DNA from 3 places in the Solwaraspora sp. WMMD937 genome. Region 1 is predicted to be linked to each of the others. Evidence: riboswitches for the same ligand, from Rfam matches in the RefSeq annotation. Region 1 holds a riboswitch; each other region holds the start of a gene.
What was found. Region 1 has a riboswitch for cobalamin ahead of O7621_RS10060 (ribonucleoside-diphosphate reductase subunit alpha). Riboswitches for the same ligand answer to the same signal wherever they lie in the genome.

Region 1 (10,030 bases):
GCTGCACCTGCCGCAGCCGAACTGGCTGGCGGACCCGACGTTCACGAAGCCGGCGATTATTCTGATCGGGCTGTGGATGGTCGGCGGTACGACCGTCATCTACCTGGCCGCGCTCAAGGACGTGCCGAGCGAGACCTACGAGGCGGCGCTGGTCGACGGGGCCGGCCTGTGGCAGCGGTTCCGCGCGGTGACCTGGCCGGCGATCAGCCCGGTGACCCTCTTCCAGCTGATCGTCGGGCTGATCACCAGTCTGCAGCTGTTCACCCAGCCGTACCTGCTGGCGCAGACCCGGCTCAACGCGGCCGCCGGCGGCCCCGACGACTCCCTGCTGACCTACGGGATGTACGTGTACCAGAACGCGTTCGTGTTCCTGAAGATGGGCTACGCGTCGGCGCTGGCCTGGGTGCTGTTCCTCGTCACGCTCGCGGTCACCGCGGTCCTGATGCTCACCTCGCGGCGATGGGTTCACTATGGATAGAAAAGCGCGGTTCGCCGGCCGCCACGCGCTCGTCTGGGCGATCGCGCTCGGCATGCTGTTCCCGTTCATTGTCATGATCGGCACGGCACTGAAACCGCCCACCGAGGTCTTCTCGCTGCCCCCGCGGCTGCTACCCGAGCAGTGGGAGTTCGGCAACTTCGAGGCGGCCCTGTCGGCGATGCCCTTCTGGCGCTACCTCGGCAACACCCTGCTGATCTCCGGGCTCTGCGTCGTCGGCAGCCTGGTGTCCTGCCCGCTGGTGGCGTACTCCCTGGCGAAGCTGCACTGGCCCGGACGTGGCCTGATGCTGGCGCTCGTCCTCGGCTCGATGATGTTGCCGCCGCAGGTGACCCTGGTCCCGCTGTACCTGCTGTGGAACAAGCTCGGCCTGGTCGGCACCTACTTCCCGTTGATCGTGCCGAGCTTCTTCGGCATCCCGTTCTTCATCTTCATGCTGCGCCAGTTCCTCGTCGGGATTCCGGACGAACTGCTCGACGCGGCGCGGCTCGACGGCGCCTCGGAGTTCCGGGTCTACTGGCGGATCGTGCTTCCGCTGGCCCGGCCGGCGCTGGCCACCGTGGCGGTGTTCCAGTTCGTCTGGACCTGGACCGACTTTCTCAATCCACTCATCTACCTCAGCGACAGCAGCCAGTACACGCTGTCGGTCGGGCTGTACGCGTTCTTCTCCGAGCACGGCGTCGACTGGGGCCCGTTGATGGCGGCCAGCGTCATGTTCACCCTCCCCGCCTTGATCATTTTCCTGCTCGGGCAGCGGTACTTCGTCGAGGGCATCGCGACGAAGGGACTGAAGTGACCGCAGCCGCACCAACCGCGAAAGGAACGCCCATGCCGTACCAGGCGATCAGCGGCACCTTCCTCGACGAAATCAGCGTCGACATCCCGTCCCAGAACTGGGGCGAGCGGGAATGGGCCCGCGAGTTCGACACCTTCGTCGAAGCCGGCATCGACACCGTCGTGCTCATCCGGCTCGGCCTGGGCGAGCGGCTGGCTTGCCCGAGCCGGGCGGTTACCGACCGGCTGCCCGCACTGCCGGTCCATGTCGACCTGGTCCAGCTCTTCCTCGACCTCGCCGCCGAACGCAACATCGACTTCTTCCTCGGCCTGTACGACTCGTACTACCACTGGTACCGCTACGACTGGCGGACCGAGGTCGACATCAACCTCGCCGTCATCGACGAGATGTGGCAGCGGTACGGCGGGTCACCGGCGCTGCGCGGCTGGTACCTGCCGCACGAGACCACCGACACCAGTCTGCGGATCCTCGACATCAACACCACCCTCGCGGCCCGGCTGCGCGAGATCAGCGAGCTGCCGATCCTGGTGTCGCCGTTCTTCCACGGCCGAGCCGACATGGCCACCAGCACCGACCCCCGGCAGCGGCCCCGCTCGCCCGAGGAACACGTGCGGATCTGGGAGGAGATCTTCCAGCGGTACGCCGGACTCGTCGACTACTGCGCGTTCCAGGACGGCACCGTGGAGCTGGCCCGGTCGGCCGAGTACTTCGCCGCGACCGCCGAGGCTGCGAGCCGGCACGGCATCGTCTCCTGGGCCAACATCGAGACCTTCGACCGGGACATGCCGATCCGGTTCCCCCCGACCGACTGGCGCAAGCTGGCACACAAGCTCGACGCGGTCCAACCGTACGTCGAGAAGATCATCACCTTCGAGTTCTCCCACTTCCTCAGCCCGAACTCGGTGTGGCCGGCGGCCCGCAACCTCTACGACCGCTACGGCGAGTTCCTCACCTCCCGGGGTGCCCGATGATCCCGTCGCAGAACCCGGTGACCTCGCCGCGCGACCCGGCGGCGCCGCAGCTGGACCCGGTGGCGGCGATCGCTGGCGGCCTGGTGGTCTCCTGCCAGGCACCCGAGGGGCATCCACTACGGGTACCGTCGGTCATCGCCCGGCTCGCCGAGTGCGCCGCCCTTGGCGGTGCCGTCGCCGTACGGGTCAACCACCCCGACGACGTACGAGCGGTGAAGTCCGCCGTGGACCTTCCGGTGATCGCGCTGCACAAGGAGCGGGCTGCCGACCGCGACCTGATCACCCCCCGTTGGGAGCTGGTCGAGGCGCTCGCCGCCGCCGGCGCCGACGTCGTCGCCGTCGAGGCCACCGGGCGGGGCGAGCTGCCGGTCGACGCCCTGGTCGCCCGCGTCCACGGGCAGCTCGGCCTGCCCCTGATGGCCGATGTGGCAACCGTCGACCAGGGCACCGCCGCCTGGGCCGCCGGCGCGGACCTGGTGGCCACCACGCTGTCCGGGTACACGCCGGACAGCCCACGGCAGGAGGCTCCTGACCTCGACCTCGTCGCGGCGCTCACCGCCGCCGGGGTCCGCGTCGTCGCCGAGGGCCGGTTCGCCACCCCCGACCAGGTGCGTGCCGCGTTCGCCGCAGGCGCGTACGCGACGGTCGTCGGAACCGCGATCACCGACCCGGTCGCGTTGACCCGAAGCCTCGCCGCAGCCGCTGCACGCCTGACCGGCCCGGCCGGTGCCGCCAGCGCCGACAGTTCGGCCAGCCTGGCCGGGCAGCACTGATGGCGGAAGCCATGGCCGGCACCGACGACCCGGTCACCATCGGTGTCGACATCGGAGGTACGAAGATCGCCGCCGCGCTCGTCGGCGTCGACGGCGCCGTCGGGCCACTGCGCCGGGTGCCGACGCCGGCCGCCGAGGGCGCCGCCGCGGTCCTCGCCGCCGCGGTCGACCTGGCCCGTCAGGTCGGGCGGGACGCGGCTGGGACCCCGGTCGCCTGCGGGGTCGGCACCGCCGGTGCCGTCGACCCGGCGGGCCGGGTCACCCACGCCACCGACACCCTGCCCGGCTGGCGGGGCACCGACGTACGGGCAGCCTTCACCGCCGCCCTCGGCCTGTCGGTCGTGGTGTGCAACGACGTACACGCGATGGCCGCCGGTGAGGCGTGGTGCGGCGCCGCCGCCGACGCCCGGGACGCGCTCGTCGTCGCCGCCGGCACCGGCATCGGCGGCGCGATCGTGGTCGGCGGCGATGTGGTGGTGGGCCGGCACGGGTTCGCCGGCAGCGTCGGGCATCTGCCGGCCGCCCGGCACCTCGGCCGACGCTGCGGTTGCGGCGCGGTCGACCACGTCGAGGCGTACGCGGCCGGCCCGGCGATCGCCGCCGAGTACGCGGCCCGGACCGGTCGCGGCGCGGCACCGCCCCTGGAGGAGGTCGCGGCGGCGGCTGCCGGCGGTGATCCGGTCGCGGTCGAGGTGACCGAGCTGGCTGCCCAGGTGCTGGGCGAAGGGCTGGCAACCGCCGCCAACCTGCTCGATCCCGAGGTAGTCGTCCTCGGCGGTGGCGTCGTCGGACTCGGTGACCGGTTCGTCGCCGGCGTGCGCGCCGCGCTGCACGCGGCGGCGCTGCCCGGCATCGACCGGTTGCCGGTACGTACCGCCCGGCTCGGCAACGCCGCTGTGCTGGCCGGCGCCGCGCTGCTCGCCGGCCGGGTCCTCACCGGCCGGATCAGCGCCGGCCGAGGTCGATGACGGGCCCGGCGCCAGTCGCCGCGTCGCCACCTTGTCCGCCCGTACCGCCGCCGCTGGCAGCGGTGGGCCGGGCCGGTTTTCGGTCTGGATAGAGCCACAGCGATCCGATCGCCAGGGCCACCAGCAGGTGTACGGCGGACTCACCGCCTCCTCTGTGGATCCAGCCTTGCCAGCCCGGCAGGATTCCCAGTAACAGCCCGCGCTGCGCGGCGATGTCCGGTGCGATGACGAACGACAGGGTGATCAGCGCCACGGTCGACACGCTGAAGCCGACGACCAGGCCCACCCGGCACAGTCGGGGCCGTCGCCGGGGTCCGACGGTCAGCGCCCAGACGGCCAGGCTGCTCACCGCCGCGATCCCGAGCATCGGCAGGTACGGGGTGCGTGGCGAGGTGATCCCGGCCAGGGTGTTGTTCAGGTTGAACACCGCACCGGCCCGCAGCCCGGTCGCCTGGATGCTGAGCACCCCGACGACGCCGATGAGCAGGGTGCCGAGCACCGCCCCGTACAGACCCCATAGCACGCTTCTCACCCGACGGACCCTCCTCCTCGTACCCGGTGCGACCCGACACCGCGACACGCCGAACACAGTATCTGGTGTTGTGTCTTCTGGTCCGCACCCATATATGGTGTACCCCGCAGCTGGTTCGGCCGCCCCTCGGCGGTGGTCGAGGCAAGAGGGAACCCGGTGAGAGTCCGGGACTGCCCCGCAGCGGTGAGTGGGAACGACCGCCGTCACCGAGCACTGGACCCGTCGCGGGTCCGGGAAGCGACGGCCAGTAGGTACGAGCACGACGCCCACGAGTCCGAAGACCTGCCAGCGTGCCGCACGCGTCGCGTGCGGTGGTCGAAGGCCGCGCGGGACGGCCGACGCCGACGACCGGTCCACGCCGGCGGAGCAGACCGCCAGGTGGGTGACCGGTGGCGTCCTCCCCGTGTGTCCGGTCGACCGGTGGACAGGCACGACAAGGGGAACCGATGCAGGTACGCAAGCGCAACGGCGACACCGAACCGGTGGACGTCGACAAGATCGTCAAGGCGGTCGAACACTGGGTCGCCGACCTGGACGAGGTTGACCCGCTGCGGGTGGCGACCCGGACGATCAGCGGACTGTACGACGGGGCGACAACCGCCGAGCTGGACAAACTGTCCATTCAGACGGCGGCGGAGCTGATCGGCGAGGAGCCGCAGTACTCGAAACTGGCGGCCCGGCTGCTCGCCGCCTACGTGGACAAGGAGGTCCGCGGCCAGCAGGTGGCCAGCTTCAGCCAGTCCATCCGCTACGCCCACGGCCTTGGGCTGATCGGCGACGACACCGCCGCCTTCGTCGCCCGCAACGCTCGCAAACTTGACGACGCCGTCGACGTCGACGGCGACCTGCGCTTCGAGTACTTCGGGCTGCGTACGGTGGCCGACCGTTACCTGCTGCGGCATCCGCAGACCCGGCTGGTGGTGGAGACGCCTCAGTACTGGCTGCTGCGGGTGGCGTGCGGGCTGTCCCAGACGCCGGCCGAGGCGGTCGACTTCTACCGGCTGATCTCCAGCCTGGCCTATCTGCCCAGCTCACCGACGTTGTTCAACTCGGGCACCCGGCACACCCAGATGTCGTCGTGCTTCCTGGTCGACTCGCCGCGCGACGAACTTGACTCGATCTACGAGCGGTACCACCAGGTGGCGAAGCTGTCGAAGTTCTCCGGCGGGATCGGCATCTCCTGGTCGCGGGTACGTGGCCGGGGCGCGCTGATCCGGGGCACCAACGGCAGGTCGAACGGCATCGTGCCGTTCCTCAAGACGCTCGACGCCGGGGTCGCGGCGGTCAACCAGGGTGGCCGCCGCAAGGGCGCCGCCTGCGTCTACCTGGAGCCGTGGCATCCGGACGTCGAGGAGTTCCTGGAGCTGCGGGACAACACCGGCGAGGACGCCCGGCGCACCCACAACCTCAACCTGGCCAACTGGATCCCGGACGAGTTCATGCGGCGGGTCGAGGCGGACGCCGACTGGTCGCTGATCGACCCGTCCGACGCGCGGGAGCTGCCGGACCTGTTCGGCGAGGCGTTCGACGAGGCGTACCGGGCTGCGGAGAAGAAGGCGGTCCGGACGGTCAAGGCCCGCGACCTGTACGGGCGGATGATGCGCACCCTGGCGCAGACCGGCAACGGCTGGATGACGTTCAAGGACGCCGCGAACCGGCTGTCCAACCAGACCGGTGAGCCGGGCAACACGATCCACCTGTCCAATCTGTGCACCGAGATCCTGGAGGTCAACAGCGACGACGAGACCGCCGTGTGCAACCTCGGGTCGGTCAACCTCGGCGCGCACGTCACCGCCGACGGTGTCGACTGGGACAAGCTGCGCGCCACGGTCCGTACCGCCGTGGTGTTCCTCGACCGGGTGATCGACATCAACTACTACCCGGCGGCGCAGGCGGCGGCGTCGAACCCGCGCTGGCGGCCGGTCGGGCTGGGGCTGATGGGCCTGCAGGACGCGTTCTTCACGCTGCGGCTGCCGTTCGACTCGGCGCCGGCCCGGGAGCTGTCCACCCGTGTCCAGGAGGAGATCTTCCTGACCGCGCTGGAGACCTCCGCCGGGCTCGCCGAACGGTTCGGCCCGCATCCGGCGTACGCCGAGACCCGGGCCGCCCGGGGCGAGCTGCACCCGGACCTGTGGGGTGTCGAGGTCGGCCAGCCCGAGCGGTGGGCCCGACTCCGGTCGACGATCGCCGCACACGGTCTGCGGAACTCGCTGCTGGTCGCGATCGCGCCGACCGCGACGATCGCCTCGATCGCCGGCTGTTACGAATGCATCGAGCCGCAGGTGTCCAACCTGTTCAAACGCGAAACCATGTCCGGGGAGTTCCTGCAGATCAACACCTACCTGGTCGGCGAGCTGAAGGCGCGCGGGCTGTGGACGGCACCGGTCCGGGAGCAGATCAAGCGGGCCGAGGGGTCGGTGCAGGGGGTCGCGGACCTGCCCGCCGACGTGCGGGAGCTGTTCCGTACCGCATGGGAGCTGCCGCAACGGGCGCTGATCGACCTGGCCGCCGCCCGCGCCCCGTACGTCGACCAGTCGCAGTCGCTGAACCTGTTCCTCAGCGCACCGACCATCGGCAAGCTGTCCTCGATGTACCTGTACGCCTGGAAGTCCGGGCTGAAGACCACCTACTACCTGCGGTCGCGTCCGGCGACCCGGATCCAGCAGGCCACCGTCGGCATCGCGCCGACCGTCGGGCCGACCGTCGGGCCGGTCGTAGGGCCGGTTGTCGCGACCGGCGACGACGAGGCGTCGGCCTGCTCCCTGGAAAACCCCGAAACCTGTGAGGCCTGCCAGTGACCACCGTCTCCGAAACCAACACCGACGCCGCGACCGCTAATGCCGCCACCGCGACCGCCGCCGCAGCTGCGGGCCGACGGCAGCTGCTGCTCGACCCCGGCATGGACCTGACCCTGCGGCCGATGCGGTATCCGCAGTTCTTCGACCGGTTCCGGGACGCGATCAAGAACACCTGGACGGTGGAGGAGGTCGACCTGCACTCCGACCTGCCGGACCTGGCCAGACTGTCGGCTGCCGAGCGGCACCTGGTGTCCCGGCTGGTCGCGTTCTTCGCCACCGGCGACACCATCGTCGCGAACAACCTGGTGCTCAACCTCTACCAGCACGTCAACTCCCCGGAGGGACGGCTCTACCTGTCCCGGCAGCTGTTCGAGGAGGCGGTGCACGTCCAGTTCTACCTGAACCTGCTGGACACCTACGTGCCGGACGAGCGGGAGCGGTTCGAGGCGTTCGCGGCGGTGGAGAACATTCCGTCGATCGCCCGTAAGGCCGAGTTCTGTTTCAGGTGGATCGACTCGATCTTCGAGCTGCGGGAGCTGCGTAGCCGCGCCGACCGGCGGGCCTTCCTGCTCAACCTGATCTGCTTCGCCGCCTGCATCGAGGGATTGTTCTTCTACGGCGCCTTCGCGTACGTGTACTACCTGCGTTCCCGGGGGCTGCTGCACGGTCTCGCCTCGGGCACCAACTGGGTGTTCCGGGACGAGTCGATGCACATGGCGTTCGCCTTCGACGTGGTGGACACGGTCCGCGCCGAGGAGCCGGAGCTGTTCGACTCCGAGATGGAGGAGCAGGTCAGGCAGATGCTGGCCGAGGCGGTGGAGTGCGAGGTGCAGTTCGCCGCGGACCTGCTCGACCAGGGCGTGTCCGGGATGTCGTTGGCCGACATGCGGGAGTATCTGCAGCACGTCGCCGACCGGCGGCTCGCGGTGCTCGGCATCGAGCCGATGTACGGGTCGAAGAACCCGTTCGCGTTCATGGAGCTGCAGGACGTGCAGGAGCTGTCCAACTTCTTCGAGCGGCGGGTGTCGGCGTACCAGGTCGGGGTGACCGGCTCGGTGACCTTCGACGACGACTTCTGACCCGCGTCCCGGCCCGGGCCGGCGGGGCCGGCTGTTCCGCGAAGGTCGGCTACCCCGCCTCGGCCCGCTCCGTCACGGTGCGGATCGCCGCCGCCGTGCCGACCGCGATCTCCTCGACCTCGTCGGCGGAGACGACCAGCGGCGGGCCGAGCAGGATCACGTCACCGTCGACGCCGTCGGCGCAGCCGGTACCGCTGTAGAGCAGCAGACCGGCGTGCCGGGCGGCGGCGACGACCCGTTCGGCGACCCGGGCGGTACGGGCGTACGGCCGCGCGGTCTGCCGGTCGGCGACCAGCTCCACGCCGACCAGCAGGCCGCGACCGCGGACGTCCCCGACGTACGGCGAGTCGGCCAGTTCCCGGCGCAGGGCGCGAAGCAGCGACTCGCCGGCCCGCCGGCCGGCCGCGACGAGGTCCCGCTCGCGCAGCACCCGCAGCACCGCCCGGCCGGTGGCCGCCCCGACCAGGTGGTGCGAGTAGGTGAAGCCGTGGGTGAAACCGGTGCGCGCGATCGTGTCGTGCACCGGGCCGGCGGCGACGGCCAGCCCCAGCGGCCAGTAGCCCGAACTGGCCCCCTTCGCCGCGACCAGGATGTCCGGGCGTACCCCCCAGTGGTCGACGCCGAACCAGGTGCCGGTGCGGCCGAAGCCGGTCATCACCTCGTCGGCGATGAGCAGCACCCCGTACCGGCGGCAGACCTCGGCGACGGCCGGCCAGTAGTCGTCCGGCGGGACGCAGCCGCCCAGCCCGGCCCCGGCGATCGGCTCGGCGATGAACGCCGCGACCGGCCGGGCCCGGCACAGCTGCGCCAGCGCCGCCGCGTGCCGCGCCCCGCAGCCGACCGGATGGGTGTCCGGGAACGGGCAGCGGTACTCGTACGGGGTCGAGGTGTGCACCGCCTGCCCCAGCCACGGCAGGTACGGCGCACGGAGCCCGGCCCGGCCGGAGACGTCCAACGCGCCCCGCGAGTTGCCGTGGTAGGAACCGACCCGGCCGACGACGAGGTGCCGGTCCTCGCCCCGGGCCAGGTGGTAGGCGCGGGCCATCTTCAGCGCGGTCTCCACCGCCTCACTGCCGCCGGAGACCGGGAAGACCAACGGATCGTCCATCGGCAGTACGGCCGCGAGCTCGGCGGCGTACTCCTCCAGCACGTCGGCGCGGAACATCGAGCCGTGCGCGTACGCGACCGCGCCGGCCTGCTCGGCCTGCGCCCGGACCACCTCGGTGACGCCGTGGCCGATGCCGACGACGATCGCCCCGGCGGCCGCGTCGAGGTAGCGCTTGCCGGTGGTGTCCCACAGCTGCGCACCGGACGCTGAAGCGATCCGTGGCGCGTCGTCGGACACCCGGCCGAAGACGTGGCTCATCCCGGTACGGCGACGGCCCCGCCGGCTGTGACCTTTCCGTTGCCGGCGGCCTGAGCGTCGCCGGCGACCTCGGCGACCTCGGCGACGGCGGCGCCGAACAGCCGCAGACCGGTCTGCGCCTGGGCCCGGGTGATCACCAGCGGCGGCGACATCCGTACCGCGTTGACGCCGGCCTCCAGCACCAGCAGGCCGCGACTGAACGCCGCCTGCTGCACCTGGCCGGCGATCTCGCCGGTGGGGAACTCGACGCC
Region 2 (10,030 bases), 2.1 Mb from region 1:
GGCCCACATCTGCCGGGCCCGCAGCATCGCCAGCACCAGGTCGACCCGGGCCGCGCCGACCGGTGCCGAGCCGAGCACGTGCAGCCCGTCGCGGATCTGCACGTCCTTGACCTCGCAGAGCCAACCGTCGACGTGCAGCAGGAAGTCGTCGAACTCAGCGTCGTGCGGCCGGTCGTCCAGACCGAGGTCGTGGTCGAGCCGGGCGGCCTGGATCAGCGTCCAGATCTGCGCCCGGATCGCCGGCAGTTTCGCCGGGTCCAGGGCGGCGATGTTCGCATGCTCGTCGAGCAGCTGCTCCAGCCGGGCGATGTCGCCGTAGCTCTCCGCCCGGGCCATCGGCGGCACCAGGTGGTCGATCAGGGTGGCGTGCGTCCGGCGTTTGGCCTGGGTGCCCTCGCCGGGGTCGTTGACCAGGAACGGGTAGATCAGCGGTAGGTCGCCGAGGGCGGCGTCCGCCCCGCAGGCGGCGCTGAGCCCGACCGTCTTGCCCGGCAGCCACTCCAGGTTGCCGTGCTTGCCGACGTGCACCACGGCGTGCGCGCCGAAGCCGTGCTCCAGCCACCGGTACGCGGCCAGGTAGTGGTGGCTCGGCGGCAGGTCCGGGTCGTGGTAGATGGCCACCGGGTTGGCCCCGAAGCCGCGCGGCGGCTGCACCAGCAGCACGATGTTGCCGGTACGCAGCGCGGCGAGCACGATCTCGCCGTCGGGATCCCGGGAGGTGTCCACGTACAGCTCGCCCGGCGGCGGACCCCAGTGCCGTTCGACCTGTTCGCGCAGCTGCGCCGGGAACTCGGCGTACCAGCGCCGGTAGTCGGCGGCCGGGATGCGCACCGGGTTGCCGGCCAGCTGCTCCTCGGTCAGCCAGTCCGGGTCCTGCCCGCCGGCGGCGATCAGCGCGTGCATCAGCGCGTCGCCGTCGCCGTCGGTCAGGCCGGGGACCGCGTCCGGGCCGTCCGGCGGCCCGACGTCGTAGCCGGCGTCGCGCAGCGTCCGCAGCAGCGCCAGGACGCTGGCGGGGGTGTCCAGGCCGACCGCGTTGCCGATCCGGGCGTGCTTCGTCGGGTACGCCGACAGCAGCACCGCGATCCGTTTGTCGGCCGCAGCGATGTGGCGCAGCATGGCGTGGCGGACCGCGATGCCGGCGACCCGGGCGGCCCGCTCGGGGTCGGCCACGTACACCGACAGGCCGTCGGCGTCGATCTCCTTGAACGAGAACGGCACGGTGATCAGCCGGCCGTCGAACTCGGGGATGGCCACCTGGGTCGCGGCGTCCAACGGGGACAGTCCGTCGTCCGCGGCCGCCCAGGTCTGCCGCGAGCTGGTCAGGCAGAGCCCCTGCAGGATCGGCACGTCCAGCTCGGCGAGGGCCCCGACGTCCCAGGCGTCGTCGTCACCGCCGGCGCCGACGGTCGCCGGTCGGGTCCCGCCGGCGGCCAGCACGGTCACCACCAGGGCATCGGCCTGACCCAGGGTGGCCAGCAGCTGCGGGTCGGCCGAGCGCAGCGACGAGCAGTAGACCGGCAGCGCCCGACCGCCGGCGGCGTCGACCGCGTCGCACAGCGCGTGCACGAAGCCGGTGTTACCGGCCAGGTGGTGGGCCCGGTAGTAGAGCACCGCCACGGTCGGCCGGCCCGGTCCGGTCGGCACGTTCGTGCGCTCCAGCACGCCCCACTCCGGGGCCGGCTGCGGCGCGGCGAAGCCGTGCCCGGTGAGCAGCACCGTGTCGGACAGGAAACGGTGCAGTTCGGCGAGGTTGGCCGGGCCGCCGTGGGCCAGATAGGCGTGCGCCTCGGCGGCCACCCCGGCCGGTACGGTGGACAGCTCCATCAGGGCGGCGTCCGGGGCCTGCTCGCCGCTGAGCACCACCACGGGGCGGCCGTCGGCCAGCAGTGCGTCCATCCCGTCCGGCCAGGCCCGGCGGCCGCCGAGCAGCCGGACCACCACGAGGTCGACGCCGGCCAGCAGTTGCGGAAGGTCGTCGACCGACAGCCGGGCCGGGTTTGCCAGGCGCCAGTCGGCACCGCTGGCCCGTCCACTCAACAGATCAGTATCTGAAGTGGACAAAAGTAGCATCATCGGACGCCCGGTCCTCCCTCGGGGTCCGCGCCCCGGGTCGTCGGTCGCGGCGACCGGAGTCTCCTGGCTCCCGGATCAAGGCTCGCCCCGGCCTTCCGGCCCTTGAGGGACCGTGGCCGTCGGTGGGGTCTGCTCCCCGGTGACAGTGGCGGGACCGCACCGGATTCACACCGGACTTCCTCCGCTTGTCGCCGCGTCTGGCTACGAACACTGTCACGACCGGCGGACATTTCGTCAAGGTGTGATGTATTCGTTGTGCGGCGGCCGCCGTCCGGGGACGACCCGTAGTATCCGCCGGGTGCCCGCCTTGCCGTCGCCGCCCGCTCGGGGCGCACCCGATGCCTGCCCCGGCGCCGTGCACCTGCACCCGGCCGCCGACGGCCTGCTGGCCAGGATCCGCTGCCCCGGAGGGCTGCTCACCGCTGTCCAGCTGCGGCTGCTGGCCGCCGTCGCCCGCGACCACGGTGATGGACATCTCGAACTGACCAGCCGGGCAAACGTCCAGGTGCGCGCGGTCGCGGCCGCCGACACCGGACCGCTCGCCGCCCGGCTGCGCGCCGCCGGGCTGCTGCCTTCGACCACGCACGAACGGGTCCGCAACATCCTCGGCTCCGCCCTTGCCGACATCGACACCCCGGCGGTCTGGGACGTCGGGGCGCAGGTCCGCGCCCTCGACGCGGCGATCTGCGCGGAGCCCGACCTGGCCCGGCTCTCCGGGCGGTTCCTCTTCGCCATCGACGATGGTCGAGGTGACACCGTCGCGGTCCGAGCCGACGTCGGTCTGCTGCCCGGACCGGCCGACGAGGTGACCGTGCTGCTCGCCGGCGCCGACCACGGGCTGCGGGCCCGGCCCGCCGACGCGGTACGGGTCGCGGTCGCCGCCGCCCGTGCCTTCCTGGACGATCCAGACGCGGCGGCCGGCAGCGCGTGGCGCCTCGATGACCTGACCCCGGCAGCGCTGGACCGCGTCGTGTTCCAGGCCGGCACCGCACCCGGGGTACGGCGTACCGCGCGGCGGTGGCAACCACTGACCCCGGCCGGCGGTCCCGTCGCGCCGGTCGGGATGCGGCACCGTCCCGACGGCGACTTCGCCCTCGTCGTGGCGGTCCCGTTGGGACGCTTGACAGTCGACCAGGTCGACCTGCTCACGGCCGCGTCGCCGCAGTTGAGGATCACGCCGTGGCGGGGGGTGGTACTGCCCCGGGTCACCGATCCCGCCGGTTGGGCGGACCGGCTCGCCCGCGCCGGGCTGGTTACCGACCCCGACTCGCCGTGGCTCGGTGTGACCGCCTGCGCCGGGCTGCCGGGCTGTGCCCGGTCCCGGGCCGACGTGCGTGCCGACGCCGCAGCGACGCACACCGGGCGGCCGGCCCCGACCGGCGGTGTGCCGGCACCGGGGAGTCGTAACCGCCTGCCGGTGCACTGGATCGGCTGTGAGCGTGGCTGCGGCAGTCCGGCCGGGCCGGTGGTCCGGGTGACCGCCACTGGTGACGGGTACCAGATCGACGCCCCCGACCGGACCAGCATCCGCCTCCCGATCGGGGCCGCCCTTGGCGCGGCCGTCCAGACCGCACGTGAGGAGCCATGATGGACCATGTCCGCGACGCGGCGGAGATCTACCGGCAGTCGTTCGCCACCATCCGTGCCGAGGCCGACCTGAGCCGACTCACCGCCGAGCAGGCCCGGGTCGCGGTGCGGATGATCCACTCCTGCGGGATGGTCGACCTGGTCGACGACCTGGTCTTCTCGCCGCAGGTGGTGGCTGCCGCCCAGGGCGCGTTGCGGGCCGGCGCGCCGATCCTCTGCGACGCCACCATGGTCGCCGCCGGCATCACCCGGCGCCGGCTGCCGGCCGACAACGCGGTGCTGTGCACCCTGTCCGACCCCCGGGTGCCCGAGCTGGCCGACCGGCTGGGCACCACTCGTAGCGCCGCGGCCGTCGAGCTGTGGGTCGACCGCCTTGACGGCGCGGTGGTCGCCGTCGGCAACGCACCGACCGCGCTGTTCCGGCTGTTGGAGCTGGTCGATGCCGGTGCCGGCCGGCCGGCGGCGGTGCTCGGCGTACCGGTCGGTTTCATCGGCGCCGCAGAGTCCAAGCAGGCTCTGATCGACCATGGCGGACTGGAATACCTGGTGGTCCGGGGACGACGCGGTGGCAGCGCGATGGCCGCCGCCGCCCTCAACGCGATAGCCAACGACGACGAGGGACAGGTGGGGCGTTGAACGCGCGTCGCGGCGGACCGGGTCAGCTCTACGGCGTCGGGCTCGGCCCGGGTGACCCGGAACTGGTTACCGTGAAGGCGGCCCGGCTGATCGCTGCGGCCGACGTGATCGTGCACCACAGCGCCCGGCACGGTCGCAGCGTCGCCCGGTCCATCGCCGAGCCGTACCTGCGCGCGGGACAGATCGAAGAGGCGCTGGTCTACCCGGTGACCACCGAGCGCAGCACCCACCCCGGCGGCTACCGGGCGGCGATGGACGAGTTCTACGCCGACTGCGCGCGGCGGCTCGCCGCCCATCTCGACGCTGGTCGGACCGTGGTCGTGCTCGCCGAGGGCGACCCGCTGTTCTACGGCTCCTACATGCACCTGCACAAGCGGCTGGCCGACCGGTATCCGACCGAGGTGGTGCCCGGCGTCACCTCGATGAGCGGTGCCGCCGCCGCACTCGGCCGGCCGTTGGTCGAGGCCGACGAGGTGCTCACCGTCCTGCCCGGCACCCTGTCCGGGGCGGAACTGACTAGACGGCTGGCCGAGACCGACGCTGCCGCCGTGCTCAAGCTGGGCCGGACCTTCCCGGCGGTACGCGACGCGCTGACCGCCGCCGGCCGGCTCGACGACGCCTGGTACGTCGAACGGGCCAGCACCGGGGGGGAACGCGTCGAGCCGCTGGCCGACGTCGACCCTACGACGGTGCCGTACTTCTCCCTGGCGTTGCTGGCCAGCCGTCGCGGTGGCACCGTCGCGGCGAGCGCCGCCGACACCGCCCGGTCCGGCCGGGGAGAGGTGGTGGTGGTCGGCCTCGGACCGGCCGGCCGGGACTGGATCACCCCGCAGGCCCAGGCCGCTCTCGCGGCCGCCGACGACTTGGTCGGGTACGGACCGTACCTGGACCGGGTGCCAACCAACCCCCGGCAACGCCGGCATCCGTCGGACAACCAGGTCGAGGCGCAGCGGGCCGCGCACGCGCTTCGGCTGGCGGCCGACGGAGCCCGGGTCGCGGTGGTCTCCTCCGGCGACCCCGGGGTGTTCGCGATGGCCACGGCGGTGCTGGAGGTCGCCGCCGAGCCCCGCTGGAAGGACGTGCCGGTCCGGGTGCTGCCCGGGGTGACCGCCGCCCAGGCGGTGGCCAGCCGGGTGGGGGCACCGCTCGGGCACGACTACTGCGTGCTGTCGTTGTCGGACCGGCTCAAACCCTGGCCGGTGATCGAGCGGAGGCTGCTCGCCGCCGCCCGCGCCGACCTGGTGATCGCGATCTACAACCCCGCGTCGCGCAGCCGGACCTGGCAGCTGGCCCGGGCCCGGGATCTGCTGCTGGAGCACCGGTCGGCGCAGACACCGGTGGTGGTGGGCCGCGACATCGGCGGCCCCGGCGAACGTGTCGACGTGGTGGCGCTGGCCGATCTGGACCCGGTCACGGTGGACATGCGGACCCTGCTGATCGTCGGTTCGTCAGCGACCCAGGTCAACCACGGCCGGGACGCGGCGCCGGTGGTCTTCACGCCACGGCACTACCCGGGCTGAGCACCTGCCGCCGTGCCGAGCCCGGCCAACCAGGTCACGGCGGCGTTGACGTCGCTGACCGTCGGTGCGGGTGGCGCGGCGGCCCGGTCGACCATCAGCACCGGCAGTCCGAGCTCGCGGGCGGCGACGAGCTTGGCGTACGTCTCGTCGCCGCCGCTGTCCTTGGTGACCAGCACGTCGATGGCGTGCGTGCGCATCAGCGTCCGTTCGCCGTCCACGGTGTACGGCCCACGGTCGAGCAGCAGTACCCGGTCGGCGGGCAGCGGCGGCTGCGGCGGGTCCACCGTCCGGATCAGGAAGAAGATGCCGCTCAGCGGCGCGAATGCGGCCAGGCTCTGCCGGCCGGTGGTCAGCATCGCCCGGCTGCCCAGTGCGGGCAGCGCGGCGGCGGCAGCGGTCAGGTCCGGCACCCGGTGCCAGACGTCGCCCGGCCCGGCCGGCCAGCCCGGCCGGCGCAGCACCAGCAGCGGTGTGCCGGTCCGGGCACAGGCGGTGACCGCCGAGGTGGAGATCCGGTTCGCGAACGGGTGGGTCGCGTCCACCACGGCACCGATGCGCTCGTCCCGTAGCCAGCGGGCCAGCCCGTCCGGTCCACCGAAGCCACCGACGCGGGTCTCGCCGTGCGGCAGCCGGGGCCGGGCCACCCGGCCGGCCAGCGAGGTGACCACCCGCGCCGTCGGGTCGGTCGACAGCGCGGCGGCGAGCTGACGGGCCTGGGCGGTGCCGCCGAGAATGAGCACCCGGGGTCCGCCGTCCGGGCCGGGGCGGGTCCGGTGACCGGTCACTGCCGGCACCGGTCGGCGCTGTACAGATGGCTGTCGGGGAAACCTGCCGCGCCGAGCACCGCGCCGACGACGATCACCGCGGTACGCCGTACGCCGGCGGTGTGCACCTGGCCGGCGATGTCAGCCAGCGTGCCCCGCAGCGCCACCTCGTCGGGACGACTCGCCCGGGCCACCACCGCCACCGGACAGTCCGGGCCGTAGTGCGGTAGCAGGTCGGCCACCATCTCGTCGATGCGTTGCACGGCCAGGTGCAGCACCAGGGTGGCCCGGCTGGCCCCGAGGGTGGCCAGGTCCTCGCCCGGCGGCATGGCGGTGGAGCTGGCGGACACCCGGGTCAGGATCACCGTCTGGCCGACCTCCGGCACGGTCAGTTCTCGGCCGAGCGCGGCGGCGGCCGCGGCGAAGGCGGGCACGCCGGGCACGATCTGGTACGGCACCCCGGCGGCGTCCAACCTACGGATCTGTTCGGCGACGGCGCTGAACAGCGAGGGGTCGCCGGAGTGTAGCCGGGCGACGTCGAGCCCGGCGGCGTGCGCGGCCAGCATCTCGGCGACGATCTCGTCCAGGGTCAGCCGGGCGGTGTCGACCCGCCGGGCCCCGGGCGGGCAGTGGGCGAGCAGCTCGGTCGGGACCAGGCTGCCGGCGTACAGGCAGACCGGGCTGGTCGCGATGACCTCGCGGCCCCGGACGGTGATCAGGTCGGCGGCACCGGGGCCGGCGCCGACGAATCGTACGGTCATTGGCGTTCCACCGCCCACTGGGTCACCGGCATCATCGGTCGCCACCCGGTGAACCCACCGACCGGGGCGGCCCGGTTGACGGCGATCCGGGTCAGGTCGCCGCCGATGCGGGAGTGCCAACCGGCGAGCAGCGCCTCGGACTCGACGGTCACCGCGTTGACCACCAGCCGGCCGCCGGGCCGCAGTGCCGACCAGGCGGCGTCCAGCAGCCCGGTGGTGGTGACCCCGCCGCCGACGAAGATCGCGTCCGGAGGGTCGAGACCGACCAGTGCCTGCGGGGCCGCCGCGGCGACCACCGTGATGCCCGGTACGCCGAGCGTCGCCGCGTTCGCCGCGATCCGTTCAGCCCGCCGTGCATCGTGCTCCACGGCGACGGCCCGGCACTGCGGATGGGCACGGGACCACTCGATGGCGATGCTGCCCGATCCGGCCCCGATGTCCCAGAGCAGCTGCCCGGGCAGGGGACCCAGCCGGGCCAGCGTGACGGCCCGGATCTCCCGTTTGGTCAGCTGGCCGTCGTGCTGGTAGACGTCGTCGGGCAGCCCTGGCACCCGGGGCAGCGGCGGGGTGCCCGGCTCAGCCCGGCAGTCCACCGCGACGACGTTGAGCGGGTCGACATCGAGGCCGCCCCAGTCCTGGGCGGTGGCCGTCCGCAGCTGCTCCCGGGTGCCGCCGAGTTGTTCCAGTACGGTCAGCGGGCTGGGTCCGTAGCCCCGGGCGGTGAGCAGGTCGGCCACCTCACCCGGGGTGGTCGTGCCGGCGCTGAGCACCAGCAGCCGACTCCCCGGGTGGATCAGGGGGTGCAGCAGCTGTACCGGGCGGCCGACGGCGCTGACCACGTCGACCTCCTCGACCGGCCAGCCGAGCCGGGCGCAGGCCAACGAAACCACCGACGGGTGGGGCACCGCCCGTACCCGGTCGGGGCCGAGTAGCCGGACCAGGGTGCCACCGATGCCGTAGTGCATCGGGTCCCCACTGGCCAGCACCGCGAGGTGCCGCCCGCGGTGTTCGTCGAGCAGCCGGGGCAGGTGGGCGAGCAACGGGGTGGGCCAGGTGCCGGTGGTCGCGGGCCGTTCAGGGGGTGGGATCAGCTCGATCTGCCGGCGGCTGCCCAGTAGCGCGGTCGCCGCGCGCAGCGCCGCCCGGGCGGCGCCGGACAGCCCATCCCATCCGTCTGCGCCGATACCGACGACGGTGACCACAGCCGGTCCGGATCTGGGGGGCATCGTCCGACGGTATCGGTTCGCCGCGTTGCTCGACATGGCCACCCCGTCGGTGGTGCTCCGCGTGACGTCGCCCGGATCAGACGTTGCCGAGCCGGCGGGTGACCGTGATGACCAGCACCACCCGGTCCGGGTTGGGGCGTGGTACCCGGTACCGCAGGGCGTAGCGCTGTTCCGCGTCACGGACCGTCGGCGGATCGTCGTGGAGCCGGGCCAGGCCTTCCAGCGTCGACCATCGCTTGCCGTCGACCTGGCAGACGGCCACCCGAGCCCCGGTCACGCCGGCGGCCCGCACGTGTGCCGCCTTGCGGGACCGGGCGGAGGTGATCACCCGGGCGACGCCGCTGTCCGGGTCGAAGGTCACTCCGACCGGAACAACGTGCGGGCTTGCGTCCGGACGCAGCGTGGTCAGCGTGCACAGGTGCCGTTCGCGCCAGAAGTCGCGCAGCGCGTCGCTGATCTCCGGCCCGGCAGCAGATGTCGTCACCCGTCGTATTCTGGCACCGTGGGCACCGGTCGGCGGTCCCGACGCGCCCGTGCCGGCGCTGGCAGGTCCGGGGTCGGTGCCGTTGGTGCCGGATCGGCTGCGCTGAGTCGCGACTCAGCAACGGGGCGCCGCACCGATCGTCGAACCAAACAATTGCTAGTCCGCTACAGCGCGTCCAGTGATCCTTTTCGCAGGGTGCGCGAGTAGTGTGTGTCGGCGGGGCGGCGCGCCTTAACGTCGGTCTCCCGCAAGAGTCGGCTGCGTCGCCCCACCTTCGAAACCGGCCGTCGGCGACGGACCCGGTGGCCCCCCGGTCGCGGTCCGGTCACCCCGGGTTTCATCGGCCCGGGTTTCATTGACCCGGTCCGTTGCCCGGGCGCCCGTCGATCGGATGATCTGTCGACCGGGTTGAACCGTCCCCGTCGGACCGCCGTATGCATGGTCGAGACAGCGGCGGAAACCGTCGACGCCTCACCGAACATCCTCCGACAGTGTCTGGTGGCCTCACGCTCGGGGCGCTGCCGGACACGGGCCGTACGGCCCACCGGGACGCCGTCGATCGAGCGGCGCGGCTACCGGCAACTGTCCCCAGAAGGGTTGGGTTGTCAGTCCCATGTACTCGCGTTCTCCCCGGCGGAGGGTCGACCACCCGGTCGGTCCCTCGCCGTTGAACTCCCGGCGGTGGAAGGTGGCCGGCACGGTCGGCCTGGCGGCTGTGATCATGGGGGCCGGCCTCGGCCTCGCGGCGGCCGACACCTCTGCCGCAGATGACGTGGGAGTGATCGTCTGTCCGAGCGTGGTGGACCGGTTGCCGGCGGTACCGGCGGCGGCGCGGGCCGAGGTGGACCGGAATCTGCGGGCGTTGGAGACGCAGCTCGCGGAGGCCAACGCGCGGTTGGTGAGCAGTCAGGGTCAGGGTGGTCCGAACTTCGTGGACAACGCGATTCTTGGTCCGTTGGCGAGTAAGCGGACGGCG
Region 3 (10,030 bases), 2.1 Mb from region 1:
CCGGCAGATCGCAACATGGAGGGTGCGGCAGCGCCGCACTGGCCGGGGGCAGGTGTATGTACCGACGTGCAGGGCATCAGAGCGGTTCGCCGGGGATGGCGCTGTAGTCCTTGCGAATCTGCTCGACCAGCGGAGTCATGTCGGACCATCGGGTGGCGTCGATCGCGGTGACAGCCCGGACGCCAACCGCGGCGTTGGTGGTGAAGGCCGCGGCGTAGCGATCCAGCTCCGACACGTCGACGCGGCGCTCGAGCCCTGCGCGTACCTGCTGGATCAATGCCATCGTGATTCCCGGCAGCACCGGTGCCCGTGGCCAGACGATCTCGTCGCCTTCGATCAGGCCGAGGTTCCAGGTCGCCCCCTCGGAGATGAAACCCTCCCTGTCCACGAACAGCACGTCATCGAACCCAGCGAGTTGAGCCTGCCGGCGGTGGAACATCGTCGCGAACAGGCCGAGGTGCTTGACGGCCGGTACGTCCCGCTCGTAGCAGCGAGTGGTAAGCGCCAGCGGTCGTGGTGGGACCGACGACACCGCTCGTGTGGTGACGAGCACCTGAGGGCGTGATGCGCTGGCGGGATACCCCAGGTCGAGGTCCGGGTCGAACACCGTCACCCTGGCGACGGTCGACTCGGCGGAACCCACAACCTGGCGGACATAGCTGCGAACCTCGTGCTGATCGAGTTCCGCGCCGAAGAGCGCGCGGCAGTCCCTTGCCAGCCGGTCGAGGTGAAGTGCGAGTCCGCGCACCCGGCCGGCGTCCACTCGCATGGACGTGAAGTGACCGTAGTTGGTGAGACCCAGGACTCTCAGGTGATCCAGATCGACGGGCTTCCCGTTCAGCAGCATGATGCCAGTCTCCGATCCGGGCATGGCCGCCGCGATCAGCAGACCGGTGGGGCGGACGCGCGCAGCGCCTCGGCCAGCCACTCGAACGGGAACCGTTCCGGCTCCACGCCGTTGACGGCAGTGACCAGCGCCATGTGGTCGGCCGTCTGGATCCGGAATTCGGGGGTATCCGGCGAACCCGGGCTGTCCGGTGTCGCGAATACGCCGGTCAGCCAGCCCATCCACCGGTCGGCGATCTCCCGCCCCTGCGGCGAGTCCGGTGGTACCCGGTCCCGCGCCGCGTCCATCACCGCCTGGCCGATCGGCGTAGCCGCCTCCATCCGGTCCAGCATCGGCGATGAGGTCATCAGCGGCCCGGCCCCGGTGGTGCACACCTGGTGCAACTCGCGGCGCTGACGCTCAGACCGGTACGTCGGGCGACATCCCCGGTGGGGTACAGCTCGTTCATCTCCACGACGTCCACTGTGCGATCTCAAGCGGCTCGAGATACAAGCTCCGTGAAGTCGCGCCGGCAGCGGTACGTCGGATTCGTCACGCCGACTCCTGCGGCGCGGAACCGATCGGCTTGACCATCTGCTGAGCGGTGACCGTGAATCCGGTCGACTCGTACAGTCGGCGGGCCGCCAGGTTGTCTCCGAAAACGTTCAACCCGAGCCGGGTGACTCCGCGCGCCGCCAGCACCGGCTCGACAGCGGCCAGGATGGCCCGCCCGTACCCGGTGCCGCGGTGGGCGGTGTCCACCTCGATGTTGTAGATCCAGGCCGGCCGCTCCGGCTCTGCCGGATCCGGCAGCCCGACCCAGATCCAGCCGACCGGCCGCGCGTCGTCGGTGCCCGTCTGCCGCACGACGAGGAACAGCATCCGCTCGGTGGCCAGCCCGTCGGGCACCAACTCGGCGTGCTGGCGGCGGGACTCGGTCAGTGCCGTCTCGGTGGTGGCCCGACCGGACCGCAGCAGGTCACCGGCATAACCCGCCACCAGTGCGGGAATCCGTACGTCGTACTCGCTCTGGGTCATCGGGTGCAGCGATACGGTACGCGCGTCTGACATCGTCACCGGCACATCGTGGCGTACCTGGTCGTGTGCCGTCACGTCAATTGCGCGACGGTCGTCGGCCGGCGGCACACGATCGTGGGTGGGACCAGGCGGCACCGCCGCCAGTACACTGCCGCTGTGGCGACCGAGGCGGACCGTGGTGGCGGTCAGAACCTGCCGCACCACCTCAACGACCTGCCGAAGGCCCAGTTCGCGTTCCCCGGGCCGCTGCGCGACCGGCTGGTCGCGGCGATCCTCACCGGTGCGAAGACTTCCACGTCCGGGCTGCTGCGCGAGTACCGGCACGAGGACGAGCCGCTGCCGGTCGCGGGGGACCGGTCCGTTCTGGTGGACTCGGCGGACCGGCCCTGCGCGGTGCTGGAGACCACCGAGGTACGGGTGGTCCCACTTGCCGAGGTGGACCTCGCTCACGCCGTCGACGAAGGTGAAGGGTTCACCGACGTAGCCGGCTGGCGCCGCGCGCACATCGACTTCTGGCAGTCGGCGCCGATGCGGGCCGCTCTCGGTGACGAGACGTTCACCGTCGACGCCCGGACGATGGTGGTGGCCGAACGGTTCCGGATCGTGCAGCGGATCTGGCGGTCCGGCGAGGTGGCCCTCGCCTACGCCGCCGAGAGCCGAGCGGCGGTCGACGCGCTACGGGCCGTACCGGGGGCGGACTTTGACCGGCCGACCAGATGCGCGCCGTGGACAGTCAAGGAACTGCTTGCGCACACCGTGATCGCGCTGTCCCGTACCGTCGAGATGCTCGACGACGGCGCACCTGCCGCCGGCCCCGACGGCCCGGTGGACGCGATCGGCTACTACACGCCCGACGCACGGTTCCGTCCCGATGCGGACGGTGGGCGGATCGCCGACGCTCAGCGGTGGGCGGCGGCTCGGACGGTTTCCGCCGCTGTCGACGAGCTGGCGGCGCGGGCAGCGGCCGCCGCCGCGCGAGTCGCGGCGCAGTCGCCGGACCGCCTGGTCGTCACCCGGCACGGTGACCTGATGACGCTGACCGACTTCCAGGCCACCCGGGTCGTCGAGCTCGCCGTCCACGGTGTCGACCTGGCCGACGGCCTCGGCATGGCGTCGTGGCTGACCGCCCCGGCGGCGGACCTGGTGGTGGCGCTGTCGGCGGGCACCACCCTGGCGCCGCTGCGGGCGGCGCGCCGATGGGACCGGCCGACATTGGTACGCGCGGTCACCGGGCGGGTCGGTTCAGGTGACGTGGATCCGGCGGAACTGCACCCGCGGGGGGTGCGCTCTCCGTTCTTCGGCGGCACGCACCGTCCCACCATGGTTGGCGAAGAGTAGCGGGACCGACCTGCCCTCGAAGCGCCTTGCGACTGCCCGTAGGTTGACAGCGACAAGGCCACAACGAGACCCTTTCGCGATTCTGACTTTTGGTGCTGGAGGTTTGCCGTGGACTGGTCCCTCGGGAACATACTGATTCTGCTGGTCGTGGTGTTGCTCGGTGCAGTCGCCGGGTGGCTCGTGATGAGCCGCCGGTCCGCCGCCGGCAAGGACGCCTCGGTGAAGCCCGAGGCGACTGCCGTGGCCGAGCCGCCGACTGCTACCTCGGAGGAGCCGTCGCCGGCCGAACCGGCCCGGCCGGAACCCGCATCGCCGGCTGATCCGGTCAAGACCGAGCCCGCCACCGAGGTTCCCGCCGAGCCCGCCGCGGCCGAGCCGGTCAGTGTCGAGCCCACCGCCGACAAGCCGGTCGACCCCGAGCCGGTCGACCCCGAGCCGGCGCTGGCCGCTGATCCTGCTCCCGCGACGCCCGCCGCCGCCGTTGAACCCGCTGCCGCCGTTGAACCCGCTGCCGCCGCCGTCGAGCCAGCCGCTGCTGGACCCGCTGTCGACCCGCCCACGGCCGCCGAGCCGTCCACTGCTGCCGAGCCGCTCGCCGAACCGGGGCCGGCGGACGACTTCCGACGCATCGAGGGCATCGGGCCGAAGATGGCCGCCGCCCTGCAGTCCGCCGGGATCCGCACGTACGAGCAGTTGGGCGCGACCGACGAGGCGGCGCTGCGCGCGGCGGTACGTGCCGCCGGCGTACGCGCCACCGCCAGCCTGCCGACCTGGCCGGCCAAGGCCCGGGAGCTGGCGGCGGCCCGCTCCGCAACCTGACCGGGTACGGCCCGACAGCCAAAGTGGACCGACGTTGGTGACTTAGGTTCCGGCGATCGGGACGTAAGGCGGCAGTGTTCGATCACCGTACCGAGTGACGATGAGGTCGGCACCGGCGGCAGGGTGCCGCCGGTGCCGACCGAACGAGGTGATCGGCATGACCGCAGTCGTTGAGGTGCACACCAAGCCGGCGCGACGTTCCACAGCGCCCACGGCCGGACCAACGCGATCCTGATGCCGCACGTGATCCGTCACAACGGGGCGCGGCCCGGCGAGCTGTCCGGCTGGCCGAAGATCGAACCGTCGTTCCAGGCGGTCGGGGTCGACGAGGAGTCGTTCCTGGCCAGTCTGCCGCAGCAGGCGGTCAACGCGTACGAGGACCAGTGCGCCCCGGCGAACCCGCGGATGCCGGTGCTCGACGACATGCAGGAGATCATGCGCACCGCGTACTACGGCGCGGCCGGTCGTTGATCGTCTCCGGTCCGGCTGCGACACGCTGCCGCAGCCGGACCTGTCCCGCCTGCCCATCGGCCCTGGCGGACCGCGCACCGTGCGCCGTGCGCCGATCGGTGACCGTGATCCGGGCAGGGCACGTTCGGCGTCGCCAGTCGGCCCGCCGGATCGTCACGGCCGACAAGCGACGGCACCACGGCGGTCAGGAGCTCGGGGCTGACTTTCCCCAGCGGGGGGCGGCGAACCGCAGCCCGGCGAGCCGGTCCGGCGGCGCGGCCAGGCCCGGCCCGCCGGCCGCGATCCACTTGAGGACACTCGACAGTGACGTCTCGTCGAGCACCCCGCCGAGCCACACCGCACGGGCGCCCAGTCGGTGGGCCAACACCGCCGGCTGCACGACTACTACGTTGGACCGGTCACAGGCGTTGAGGCAGTCGGACACCCGTACCGGCGCACTGGTACGCAGGACGTCGAGCTGCCGGTCGTGGTCGACGTTCGGGTGTTTGCGGCGGGTGCCGCAACAGCAGCCTCGGCAAACGGTCACCCGGACGGGGTGCCCGGACGCCGGGCCCGCCGCGCCGTCCTCAGTCGTCACGCGACGTCGGCGAGCGTGGGCCGCCGACCACCGGTCCGGGCCGGGGTGAGTAGCAGTCCGAAGACCACCCCGAGTACCGTCCACATCGTGGCGAGCTGCGCCAGCGAGGCGAGCCGGAAGTCCCACAGCAGCGCCGCCGGGATGTCGGCGGGCACGTCGACCCCGGTGGCCGGCCAGAGCGCCAGCAGCAGGGCGTACCCGACGACGGCCAGCGCCGCCGCGACCACCGTCCGGTAGGGTGCCGGCCGCGCCCAGCCGGTCAGCCGCCGGTGGGTCAGCAGCGCCAGCCAGGTCACGGCGGCCGCGGCGATGATGAACGACAGATACTGTCCGGTGCGCTGGTTGACGGTGTCCGGGTCACCGACGCCCGGTGGGTTGGCCGGGAAATGGATCGCCGGTAGCAGCGCCACCACGACGAAGCCGAGCCCGGCGAGCAGCCCCACCCGGCGGAAGTCGTCGCGGCCGGGCAGCAGGTGCCGGGTCGCCGCGAAGACCACGGCGACGATCAACGCCAGACACAGCGCCACCGCCACGGTGGCGACCAGCCCGCCGAAGACCTGCATGGCCCGACCGACCAACTCCTCGTCGTGGCGGTGTCCAGTCGGCCCGGTCGCCGCGCGGGCTTCCTCGACGACCAGCGCCGACTCGATCTGCGGTTCGACGATCAGCAGGGCCGCCACCGCGCCCGCCGCGCCGGCGGCCGCGCCGGCGAGCAGGCCGCAACCCAGCACCGCACCGAACGGGTAGGTGCTCATCGGAGCTGGCCGCCGCTCAGTGGCACGGTACGCCGAGGGCGTGCCGGCCGTCGTGGGTGAACTCGTGCACGAACTCGGCGGCACCGGCCAGCACCAGCCCGTTGTCCTGCGCGACCAGGTAGATGACGACCGCCGCGACGGCGGCCAGCAACCAACCGGCGAGCGGTACGCGGATGGCGGTGGTGGTGACCTCGCCGCCGACAGAAGGTGCAGTCATGCCAGGAAATCCTCTCGTCCATGCCTCGTGGCGATGCGGTGCATGCCACGGCCGGTCTCCTGGCTCCCGGATCGTCGCGGCCGTCCCGCCTTCCCGGACCGTCGTCGGCCCAGTGGCGTGGTGGAACGGACACTTCCCGGTCACAGTGGCGAGGACCACGCCGGAATCACACCGGCTTCCCGAACACCGTGGCCTGCGCAGCGTACCGCCGTGGTGACCGCTCGGGCAATGACTGCGGCCGTGGCCGGCACCGGGACCGGCGCCACATTGACGGTGGACCGCCGGTGGGGGAGCATGACCGGCGCGAGCGGTGCGCGGAGGAACCCGGTGCGAATCCGGGGCGGTCCCGCCACTGTGACCGGTGAGTCGCGTCCCCATGAGACAGCCACTGCCCCAGCGGCGGGAAGGCTCCGGACGCGACGTCGATCCGGCAGCCAGGAGACTCCGGCCGCTCGCTGGTCCACCGGTACGCGGGCGTGGACACCCGCGGGAGGGATTCACCATGCACACCTGTCGGCCCCTGCCATGACGCCGTACCCGTTCACCGCCGTCGTCGGCCTGCCCGACCTGCGGCAGGCCCTGCTGCTCGCCGCAGTGCACCCCGGCATCGGCGGTGTGCTCATCCGGGGTGAGAAGGGCACCGCGAAGTCAACGATCGTCCGCGCGCTGGCCGGGTTGCTACCGGAGGTCGACCGGGTGCCCGGCTGCCGGTTCGGCTGCGACCCGGCAGCCCCGGACCCGACCTGCCCCGACGGGCCGCACACCGCGCCGGTGACCGCACGCCGCGGCCCGGCCGCTCTGGTCGAGTTGCCGGTCGGCGCCACTGAGGACCGGGTGGTCGGCACCCTCGACATCCAGCGGGTGCTCAGCGCCGGAGTGAAGGCCTACGAGCCGGGGCTGCTCGCCGCCGCGCACCGGGGCCTGCTCTACGTCGACGAGGTCAACCTGTTGCCGGACCACCTGGTGGACCTGCTGCTGGACGCGGCGGCGATGGGCCGGGCCCACGTCGAACGCGACGGGGTGTCGGTCAGTCACGCCGCCCGGTTCCTGCTGGTCGGCACGATGAACCCGGAGGAGGGCGAGCCGCGTCCACAGTTGCTGGACCGCTTCGGGCTGATGGTGTCGGTGGCCGCACCTACCGAGGTGGCCGACCGGGCCGAGGTGGTGCGCCGGCGGCTGGCGTACGAGACCGACCCGGTGGCGTTCGCGGACCGCTGGCGGACCACCGACAGCCAGCTCGCAGTGCGGGTACGCGACGCGCGGGCGGCCCTGCCCGCGGTCACGCTGCCCGATGCCGAGATCGACCGGATCGCCCGGATCTGCCTGGCGTACCAGGTGGACGGTATGCGGGCTGACATCGTGATGGCCCGCGCCGCGGTCGCGCTGGCCGCCTGGCGCGGTCAGGCGGCGGTCACCGCCGCCGAGGTCGCCGAGGCAGCCCGGCTGGCACTGCCGCACCGGCGGCGCCGTGACCCGCTCGATCCGCCCGGCGCCGACGAGCAGCGCCTCGACGAGGTGCTGCGGGACGAGTGCGGCGACGACGACCCCGGTCCTGCGCCGCCGGATCCGCCACCACCGGACGCCGGTCCGCCGCAGGGTCCGCCACCACCGGCCGGCGGCCCGTCAACCGGCCCGCCCGAGTCGGACGCCGGCCCGTCGACCGAGCCAGCTACGCCGGACGCCAGCGGGCCGGCGGACGGTGCCGAGCAGCCGGACGGCGTACCGCCGGGCGGTCCGGCTCCGGCGGCGGCCGGGCCCGCGTACCGGCCCCGGACTTTGCGGCTACCCGGGCTCGGGGCCGGCGCGACGCCCGGCCGACGTTCGGCGGCCCACGCCGACCGGGGCCGGGTGGTCGGTGCCGGATCACCGGCCGGACGGCCGTCGACGGTGCACCTACCGGCCACGGTGCGCGCCGCCGCATCCCGGGGTGCCCGCCGGATCACCCCCGCCGACCTGCGCCAGGCCCGCTACGTCGGCCAGGAGGCGAACCTGATCCTGTTCGTGGTCGACGCCTCCGGGTCGATGGCGGCCCGGCAGCGAATGACCGTGGTCAAGACCGCCGTGCTGTCGCTGCTGCGCGACGCCTACCACCGGCGGGACCGGATCGGGATGATCACCTTCCGGGGTGCCACCGCCGACGTGGTGCTGCCGCCGACCAGCAGCCACGAGGTGGCCGTCGCCAAGCTGGCGCAGCTGCGCACCGGTGGCCGTACCCCGATCGCCGCCGGGCTGCGGGCCGCCGCCGCCACCGTCGCCGCCGAGCGCCGCCGCGAGCCACGCCGCCGGCCACTGATCCTGTTGGTCACCGACGGGCGGTCGACCAGCGGGCCGAATCCGATAGCCCTGGCGCCGCTGCTCGCCGGCACCGCGATGGTGATGCTCGACTGCGAGTCCGGTCCGGTGCGACTGGGCCTGGCCCAGCGGCTCGCCACCGCTTTCGACGCCGAATGGCTGCCGCTGGAGGCGCTGTCGGCGGTGCTGCCGCATTCTCGGGTCGGCCTCGCCGACGGGAGGGCTGCCTGATGCCACAGGGTAAGCCGGAACATGTCCCCGACGACGGGCTGACCACCCGGGCCCGGCGGCGTCAGCCGGTGCTCGCGGTGCACACCGGGCCCGGTAAGGGCAAGTCGACAGCGGCCTTCGGCATGGCGTTGCGGGCCTGGGCGGCCGGCTGGCCGGTGGTCGTCTACCAGTTCGTCAAGTCTCCGAAGTGGAAGGTTGGCGAGGAGGCAGCCCTGCGTACCCTCGGCGAGTCCGGCCGGGGAGCGCCGGTGACCTGGCACAAGATGGGTGAGGGCTGGTCCTGGATTCAGCGCCCCGGCAGCGAGCGCGACCACGCCGCCGAAGCCGCCGAGGGCTGGGCGCAGATCCGCCGCGACCTGGCCGCCGAGGCGTACCGGTTCTACGTGCTGGACGAGTTCACCTACCCGATCAAGTGGGGCTGGATCGACGTCGCCGAGGTGGTGTCGGTGCTGCGGGACCGGCCGGGCGGCCAGCATGTGGTGGTCACCGGCCGGGACGCGGCGCCGGAGCTGATCGACCTCGCCGACCTGGTGACCGAGATGACCAAGGTCAAGCATCCGATGGACGCCGGACGCAAGGGCCAGCAGGGCATCGAGTGGTAGCCGTACCTCGGGTGGTGGTGGCCGCCCCCGGCTCCGGGCATGGCAAGACCACGGTGGCCACCGGCCTCCTCGCAGCCTACGCGGTCCAGGGTGTCCGGGTCGCCGGCTTCAAGGTCGGCCCGGACTACATCGACCCCGGCTACCACACGCTCGCCGCCGGCCGGCCCGGCCGCAACCTGGACCCGGTGCTGGTCGGTGAGGAGCGCGTCGCGCCACTGTTCGTCCACGGCGCTGCCGGTGCCGACCTCGCGGTCATCGAGGGCGTGATGGGGCTCTACGACGGCCGGGTCGGCGGTGCCGACGTCGGCTCCACCGCCCAGGTCGCGGCGCTGCTTGCGGCCCCGGTGCTGCTGGTCGTCGACGCGGCCGGGCAGAGCCGGTCGATCGCCGCACTGGTGCACGGGTTCCGGTCGTTCGGTCAGGTCCACATCGCCGGGGTGATCCTCAACCGGGTCGGCTCCGACCGGCACGAGCAGGTGCTGCGGGACGCCTGCGCGGAGGTCGGCGCGCCGGTGCTCGGGGTGCTGCTGCGGCATCCGTCGGTCGACACCCCGTCCCGGCATCTGGGTCTGGTGCCGGCTGTGGAACGCGCCGCCGAGGCACGTACGGCGGTCGGTGCGCTGGCGGAGTTGGTCGCCGCGTCGGTGGACCTGGCCGCGGTGGCGGCGGTGGCGGGTGCCGCACCCCCGCTGGCGGTCGAACCCTGGTCGCCGGCGGCTGCCGTACGGCATGCGGACGCCCGTCCCGGCGAGAACGTGCCTGGGGAGGCGAGCGGTGACCGGCCGGTGGTCGCCGTCGCCGGTGGACCGGCGTTCAGCTTCGGCTATCCGGAGACCGTCGAGCTGCTGACGGCAGCCGGTGCCG

Region 2: linked by a shared signal. The riboswitch ahead of cobN (cobaltochelatase subunit CobN) and the one ahead of O7621_RS10060 (ribonucleoside-diphosphate reductase subunit alpha) in region 1 are both predicted to bind cobalamin.
Region 3: linked by a shared signal. The riboswitch ahead of O7621_RS19645 (CbtB-domain containing protein) and the one ahead of O7621_RS10060 (ribonucleoside-diphosphate reductase subunit alpha) in region 1 are both predicted to bind cobalamin.

The regions. Positions count from the first base shown of each region.
Region 1 is NZ_CP120738.1:2,314,635-2,324,664, forward strand. It holds gene O7621_RS10030 (sugar ABC transporter permease) at 1-478, shown strand, start outside; gene O7621_RS10035 (carbohydrate ABC transporter permease) at 471-1,292, shown strand; gene O7621_RS10040 (DUF4434 domain-containing protein) at 1,325-2,263, shown strand; gene O7621_RS10045 (putative N-acetylmannosamine-6-phosphate 2-epimerase) at 2,260-3,036, shown strand; gene O7621_RS10050 (ROK family protein) at 3,036-4,004, shown strand; gene O7621_RS10055 (hypothetical protein) at 3,982-4,536, opposite strand; cobalamin riboswitch at 4,631-4,841, shown strand; gene O7621_RS10060 (ribonucleoside-diphosphate reductase subunit alpha) at 4,983-7,334, shown strand; gene O7621_RS10065 (ribonucleotide-diphosphate reductase subunit beta) at 7,331-8,413, shown strand; gene O7621_RS10070 (aminotransferase class III-fold pyridoxal phosphate-dependent enzyme) at 8,463-9,779, opposite strand; gene O7621_RS10075 (aminotransferase class III-fold pyridoxal phosphate-dependent enzyme) at 9,776-10,030, opposite strand, start outside.
Region 2 is NZ_CP120738.1:4,433,502-4,443,531, forward strand. It holds gene cobN (cobaltochelatase subunit CobN) at 1-2,076, opposite strand, end outside; cobalamin riboswitch at 2,133-2,258, opposite strand; gene O7621_RS19720 (precorrin-3B synthase) at 2,375-3,664, shown strand; gene O7621_RS19725 (precorrin-8X methylmutase) at 3,661-4,299, shown strand; gene O7621_RS19730 (precorrin-2 C(20)-methyltransferase) at 4,296-5,819, shown strand; gene O7621_RS19735 (cobalt-precorrin-6A reductase) at 5,807-6,604, opposite strand; gene cobM (precorrin-4 C(11)-methyltransferase) at 6,601-7,344, opposite strand; gene cbiE (precorrin-6y C5,15-methyltransferase (decarboxylating) subunit CbiE) at 7,341-8,570, opposite strand; gene O7621_RS19750 (TIGR03618 family F420-dependent PPOX class oxidoreductase) at 8,647-9,054, opposite strand; gene O7621_RS19755 (hypothetical protein) at 9,743-10,030, shown strand, end outside.
Region 3 is NZ_CP120738.1:4,411,684-4,421,713, forward strand. It holds gene O7621_RS19600 (aminotransferase class IV family protein) at 77-847, opposite strand; partial or broken gene O7621_RS19605 (MerR family transcriptional regulator) at 883-1,239, opposite strand; gene O7621_RS19610 (GNAT family N-acetyltransferase) at 1,379-1,897, opposite strand; partial or broken gene O7621_RS19615 (ASCH domain-containing protein) at 2,057-2,479, shown strand; partial or broken gene O7621_RS19620 (maleylpyruvate isomerase N-terminal domain-containing protein) at 2,519-3,202, shown strand; gene O7621_RS19625 (helix-hairpin-helix domain-containing protein) at 3,386-4,021, shown strand; gene O7621_RS19630 (hypothetical protein) at 4,256-4,492, shown strand; gene O7621_RS19635 (hypothetical protein) at 4,677-5,018, opposite strand; gene O7621_RS19640 (CbtA family protein) at 5,066-5,824, opposite strand; gene O7621_RS19645 (CbtB-domain containing protein) at 5,841-6,041, opposite strand; cobalamin riboswitch at 6,073-6,247, opposite strand; cobalamin riboswitch at 6,359-6,486, shown strand; gene O7621_RS19650 (VWA domain-containing protein) at 6,567-8,564, shown strand; gene cobO (cob(I)yrinic acid a,c-diamide adenosyltransferase) at 8,564-9,166, shown strand; gene O7621_RS19660 (cobyrinate a,c-diamide synthase) at 9,160-10,030, shown strand, end outside.